One region of the Priestia sp. JV24 genome, then DNA from elsewhere that is predicted to be linked to it. Evidence: riboswitches for the same ligand, from Rfam matches in the RefSeq annotation. Region 1 holds a riboswitch; the other holds the start of a gene.

The links. A riboswitch is a leader RNA that binds a small molecule or an ion and turns the genes downstream of it on or off. The one in region 1 is predicted to bind FMN.
Region 2: another riboswitch for FMN. It lies ahead of ribE (riboflavin synthase); the one in region 1 lies ahead of OK414_RS22780 (ECF transporter S component).

The regions. Positions count from the first base shown of each region.
Region 1 is NZ_JAPCIN010000023.1:299,758-303,185, reverse strand. Features, by position in the region: gene serA (phosphoglycerate dehydrogenase) at 1-714, opposite strand, end outside; FMN riboswitch at 1,013-1,155, shown strand; gene OK414_RS22780 (ECF transporter S component) at 1,310-1,885, shown strand; gene OK414_RS22775 (ferredoxin) at 1,964-2,212, opposite strand; gene OK414_RS22770 (helix-turn-helix domain-containing protein) at 2,470-3,428, shown strand, end outside.
Region 2 is NZ_JAPCIN010000012.1:129,673-133,100, forward strand. Features, by position in the region: gene OK414_RS06340 (amino acid/polyamine transporter II) at 314-1,348, shown strand; FMN riboswitch at 1,459-1,609, shown strand; gene ribE (riboflavin synthase) at 1,887-2,546, shown strand; gene OK414_RS06350 (bifunctional 3,4-dihydroxy-2-butanone-4-phosphate synthase/GTP cyclohydrolase II) at 2,563-3,428, shown strand, end outside.

The DNA of each region.
Region 1 (3,428 bases):
TAAGGCTTTTTCATCAATGATCCCGCCGCGTGCGCAGTTTAATAAAAACACACCCTTCTTTGTTTTGGCTAACGTGTCACGATTGAGCAATCCCTTTGTTTCTTTGGTAAGTGGAGTGTGCACGGTAATAACATCCGCTGCTGCTAGTAATTCATCCAGGGATAATAGTTCTACGCCTAGCTTTTCAGCTCGGGAAGAGGTTAAAAAAGGATCGTAAACGTGAACGCTCATATTGAAGGCTTTTGCGCGTTTGGCAAGCTCTGAGCCAATTCGTCCAAATCCGATAATGCCCAGGTGTTTGCGATTAAGCTCTGTTCCAACAAATGCTGAGCGGTTCCATTCGCGCGCTTTGACTGAAGCATTTCCTTGGGGGATATGCCGAAACAAGCTAGCCATCATAGCAAATGTATGTTCCGCCGTTGAAATGGTATTTCCGTTCGGCGCGTTAATAACGACAACCCCTCGTTTGGTTGAGGCTTCAATATCAATATTATCGACACCTACTCCAGCGCGAGCAACAATTTTTAAATTCGGCATTTTTGCCAGCAAATCCTCTGTAACCGTCGTAGCACTCCGTACTAAAAGCGCATCGTACGTATGCAAATCATTCTCAACTTCTTCAACTTTTTTTCGCGTAAGATTCACATGAGGAGCTTCAAGTAGTGGAGCAAGACCTTCATTGCTAATTGAATCAGCTACTAATACATTATACATGACGTGAACATCTCCCTTGGATTTTACTATCATCAAATATTTGATAATTTACCATGTTAAAAAAATTCTGTCAATTATATTTTTCAAACTTTACGATTAGTTATCAAATACACAATTATAAACGTAAAATTGAAACTATAAATATGTTATAATGCTGTTGGTTATGCACTTATTTCCTTATTTTACATATAAAACAGTAATGAAGTTTATAAAAGACATCAATTTAATAGGAATTAAAAAACTTCTTTATTTACTTTTAATTCGAGATAACATATAATAAATTCATAATTAAATATTGGTCTATCTTCGGGGCAGGGTGAAATTCCCGACCGGCGGTAAAAAACAAATTGTTTTGAGCCCGCGAGCTTATATGTAATACATACGAGCAGATTTGGTGAAATTCCAAAGCCGACAGTACAGTCTGGATGGGAGAAGGTGGAGGTTCAGCGTTCAAAACCTAATGTGATGAACGTTTATTAAATATGCCTGCCATGTCTCCTCTCAACGAATCATTTGTTGGGAGGTTTTTGCGTGGGGATATAAAGTTGAACCTTTCTTCTTTGAAGAGTGGATCACAAAGAAGGAGAGAGGCAAGATGCAACAAAGTAAGAAAACTCAAAAGCTGGTCATACTAGGAATGTTAAGTAGTATTGCTTATATTTTAATGATAATTAATTTTCCAATTCCTGGATTACCTCCGTTTTTAACAATTGATTTTAGCGAAATTCCTGCACTCGTAGCAGCACTTGTATTTGGACCGATGGCTGCTGTTATAGTAGAAGGAATAAAAAATTTATTGAATTATTTAATTCAAGGAAGTGCTACAGGGGTTCCAGTTGGTCAAGTGGCGAACTTTGTGGCTGGTTTACTGTTCGTTCTTCCTGTATCATACATGTTCAACCGATTTAAAACAGCTAAAGGTGTAACGATAGGTTTGGTTACGGGTACGGTGGTAATGACGGTACTCATGGCTGTCTTAAATTATTATGTCTTCTTACCAGCGTATACAATCTTCTTGCAATCGCCAGAAATGTCTAGTGAACAAGCACGTCAATATATCGTTGCAGGTATTTTGCCGTTTAACTTAATAAAAGGAGCAGCAACAGGGGTTATCTTTGTCTTATTGTTTTCAAAAATGAAGCAATGGATCACACGTCGCATTGCTGTTTAATTCAATCGCTCTCCCGGGGAGAGCGATTTTTATATATAAAAAAACCTGCAGCATGTACACTACAGGTTTGCTCCATACTTATTCGAATTTATTAGCATCGCCTTCGAATTTTTCATCCGCTACGCGAATTGAATCCGTAGGGCAGCCTTCCATTGCATCCATCATATCATCTTCTAGATCTTCTGGAATTTCTACTACACCTTGGTTATCATCTAATGTTACGAATGCAATACCTTCATCATCATAATCATAAATGTCTGGTGCTGCTGCTCCGCAAGCGCCGCATGCGATGCAAGTATCTTTATCAACAATTGTATATTTTGGCATAACAAGACCTCCTGTAAAGTGTTCGAAAATTTCTCATTATATAATCTCTTGGCGAATCAAGAGTGAAATTTCTCCTTATTCATTGTAAAATGATTTATAAAACTTTTCAATAGAAAAGTCACTGAGAATGCTTATCAAATCAAGGTTTCTTCACTTACCCAAACGTTTTGATACATAAAGGAAAGAGCTAAAAAGCCTTTATCTCACATGCTATTGGTCACTTTTGGTACAATGAATGAGAAAGGAAGTTGACACCTTTGAATTATATTCAAGTTAGCATTTTATTTTGTATAAAACAGTTAAAAGGTGAGCGAACCGCCTATGGTATTTATCATTTATTAACAGGTAAAAAGTCAGCTCAAACGATTCAAGACGGAAAAATTTTTGGAATTTCGTTTCTTTTTCAGTCATTTGTTTACTTAGATAAACGGTCTTTTGAAACCTGCGTTGCATATCTAAAAGAACAGCAGTATATTGAAGAAACTGAAAATCAAAAGTATGTGATGACAGATAAGGGACAAGCACGCCTTGAAGGTGAACTGACGGCTCGACCCTTTCATCCAGCTTTAGACGGATGGAAATTCGCAAGCAGTACTCAATTATTTTTAGCAAGAATCACTTTGTTCATTCAGACCTTATCAAACCTACAGTATTTTCAAAAAGGGTTTTTACCCATTTCCAAAAATGCCGAGGTCATTCAATGGGTCAAAACGTATATTATGTCTCAAAAGCAAACGCGTCAAGAGTTAGCCGCCGAGCTATTCGAAGAGCTCCGAATGTGTTTGAAAGGTTGCACGGAACGGGACGCGTCTCTTTTTGTTTTGCAGCTGACTGGATACCAAAGAGTAGGCTTTACAAAAAATCAGTTAGCATATCAATATGAACTCGATGAGCATTATGTTCATATTCAACTTTTAGGGGTTATTCACCATATCATTGAAAAAGTAAGTAAAAATAATGAAAGCTTTCATGTACTGTCTTCTTTTTTACGTGATCTATATTTAGAATTGCCTTTGACAAGCTCGACGTTAAAAACGTATAGCTGGCTTCAAAAAGGCAAGACGCTTGAAGAAATTGCTTATATAAGGCGTTTGAAAGAAAGTACAATTGAAGATCATATTGCAGAATTAGCTCTGTTTGTTCCATCTTTTTCAATCGATGCATACGTATCGCCTAAGCAGCAGGAAAAAATTATCTCAGCTTTTGAAGGTTTGCG
Region 2 (3,428 bases), on a different contig from region 1:
TTTTTAAATAGAAAGAATACTTATTTAATAATTTATCTGATTTTTAGAAATTATACAACATTAAATTGTGAATTTCCAGCAAATATTGAGGAAAATTTAAAAGCTAAAGGGAAAATATCCGTATATTTTGTTTGGAAACGACTGTTATGTTAGGGGTTAAGGAGTTTTTTGTGAGAAATACAAAAAGAAAATGAAAAAAATAAACGAAAAGGCACAAGCGCTGGGATATGCGTAGATTTCCACGTAAAAAGGCTCGTCTTTTTTTTATCGTTTCTACATATAGTGAACTATGAAGGGTAGAAGGGTGATGGGCATGAAAAGGTGGAAACTCACGCTGCAGGTTGCTGCTACGTATGTAGGCACCGTTGTAGGAGCCGGTTTTGCAACAGGCAAGGAAATCGTTCAATTTTTTACACAGTACGGGGAACTTGGAATGGTCGGAATTTTGGTCAGCGGCTTGTTTTTTATTTGGCTAGGTTCAAAAATGATGCTGCTTTCGCACGCAATTGGGGCTTCTTCTTATCAGCAGCTTAATACATATTTATTTGGTGATGTGCTTGGAAAAGCGGTAAACGGTGTAATGATTGTCATTTTATTTGGAGTAACTTCAGTCATGCTAGCGAGTACGGGGGCAATAGGAAAAGAACAGTTCGGGCTGTGGCCTCCTGTTGGGATGATTTTTACAATTGTTTTAACTTATATATTTATCGCAAAAGGAATTAACGGTATTTTAATGGTTAATTCTCTTGTTGTGCCGATGATGCTTTCATTTGCTTTTATCATCTTTATGCCGAATATCAGCTATTTCTCACTGATTCAAACGAAGCCGGATTTAACGCTCGTCACGCAGTGGAAGTGGGCGGTTAGTCCCTTTTTATATATTTCCCTGAATCTAGCTTTGGCTCAGGCCGTTTTGGTTCCATTAGGAAGCTCGGTGAAAGATAGGAGCGTGATTAAAAAAGGGGCCGTAATAGGAGGATGTGTACTTACGTTTATGCTTGTTTCTACTCATCTTGCCCTTTCCAATTTGCCTTATTCATTTCAACTTGATATTCCGATGAGTGCGGTTGTTAAAAATATCTCAGTGTGGGTGAATGTTTTATTTACGGTAGTTGTGTTGGGCGAGATTTTTACTACATTGATTGGAAATGTATTTGGCATCGCTAAGCAGCTTCAGTCATTTCTTCCCCTCAATGACAAACAAGCTTTTGCATTTATTATCTTGGCTTGCTTTATTATTGGGCAATTCGGATATGCCCAGCTTCTTGAATTTTTGTATCCCATATTTGGCTATATTGGACTAGCTTTTGTATGGATGCTATGTATTAAAAAAGAAAAAATAAGCTAAAAGCTGGATTTTAAAGAATAGATGTGAAAAAACGAAGTTAAATGATGTGACAAGTCGATTTTACTTTGCTATAATGTAAAACAAATAAGACTATAGCAGTCGAATATATTATTATCCTTCGGGGTCGGGTGTAAGTCCCAACCGGCGGTGATAAAGCGTATGCTTTTAAGCCCGTGACCCGTTTTCATACGATGTATGTTAGCGGTGGATCTAGTTAAAGTCTAGAGCCGACAGTAAAAGTCTGGATGGGAGAAGGATCAGGAAGCACAGTTGTTTTTTTGTGTTGAATTAATAAGGGGCACGCTTGCCTTTTTTAAAGCTACCCTTGTTTTTGTACACAAAATATAACTGTTTATTTCGTATACAATTAGCGGAATTTTGCATAGATAAAACTGATTCAGCTCAGCCGACCCCTTGGACATTTGTTCAAGGGGTTTTTTATTTTCAGTGGTTGGGGGAAAGATAAATATGAAAAAAAAGCAGCTGCTATTTCAAAACGGTATAAGAAATGGGAATAGCGCCAAAGCAGGTGAAGAAAATGTTCACAGGTATCATTGAAGAAATTGGAAAAATAAAACGTATTCAAAAGGCCACAGAAGCAATTGTTCTTACGATTGATGCGAAGACCGTGTTAGAAGATGTGAACTTAGGGGACAGTATTTCAGTTAACGGCGTTTGTTTAACCGTAACGGCTTACTCTCAAAATGAATTTACGGTCGATGTCATGCCGGAGACGATTAAAGCAAGTACCCTTCAGCTTCTAACCGTTGGAGCACGTGTTAACTTAGAGCGGGCGATGGCTGCAAATGGCCGGTTTGGAGGGCATTTCGTTAGCGGACACGTTGATGGAATTGGAACCATTGTAAGCAAAACACGTAAAGGAAATGCCTTTTATTATGAAATTCAAGTCGATCCTGAACTTCGTGAATTTATGATGTTAAAAGGATCTGTTTCCGTAGACGGAACAAGTCTTACTATTTTTGATGTCAGCAACCAATCATTTACTATTTCTCTTATTCCTCACACGGTGCTTCACACAGTCGTTGGAGACAAACAGCGAGGAGACAAGGTGAATATTGAATGCGATATGTTAGCTAAATATATGCATCAGATGATGACAAATAAGTCAACTCCTGGCGCCTCGAATCGTTCAGGTAACATGAAGGATTTATTGCAGCAGCATGGTTTTACAAATTAACAGTGAGGTGAAAGAGATGTTTCATAAAGTAGAAGAAGCCATTGAAGAGTTAAAAAAGGGAAAAGTGGTTATTGTATGCGATGATGAAGATCGAGAAAACGAAGGAGATTTTATTGCATTAGCCGAAAAAACGACGCCTGAGGTTATTAACTTTATGGCTACTCATGGAAGAGGATTAATTTGTACACCTGTTAATGAAGAAATTGCGCATAAATTGAATCTTCACCCGATGGTAGCGAACAATACGGATGCACATGGCACAGCATTTACAGTAAGTATTGATCATATTTCAAGTACAACAGGTATCAGTGCATATGAACGCTCTGCTACCGTTATGGCTCTTGTAAATGAAGCGACGGTAGCAAGTGATTTTCAACGCCCAGGACATATTTTCCCATTGATTGCAAAAGACGGGGGCGTTCTGCAGCGTGCAGGTCATACAGAGGCTGCTGTTGATTTAGCAGTATTAGCAGGAGGAAAGCCTGCGGGTGTTATTTGTGAAATTATGAATGAAGATGGAACAATGGCACGTGTACCGGATTTAACAAAAATTGCAGAGCAATTTGATTTAAAAATGATTACAATAAAAGATTTGATTGCCTACCGCCGCAAACATGATCAGCTTATTAGCCGTGAAGTAGAAGTGAGCTTACCTACGGCATTTGGTGAGTTTAAAGCTGTAGGATATACAAATAAACTTGATAATAAAGAACATGTGGCTCTTATCAAAGGTGATATTGATCATAATAGCCCCGTTCTCGTTCGCGTTCACTCTGAGTGTTTGACTGGAGATGTGTTTGGTTCTGAACGCTGCGACTGCGGTCCTCAGCTTCACGCAGCTCTTACGCAAATTGAAGAAGAAGGACGCGGCATTCTGTTGTA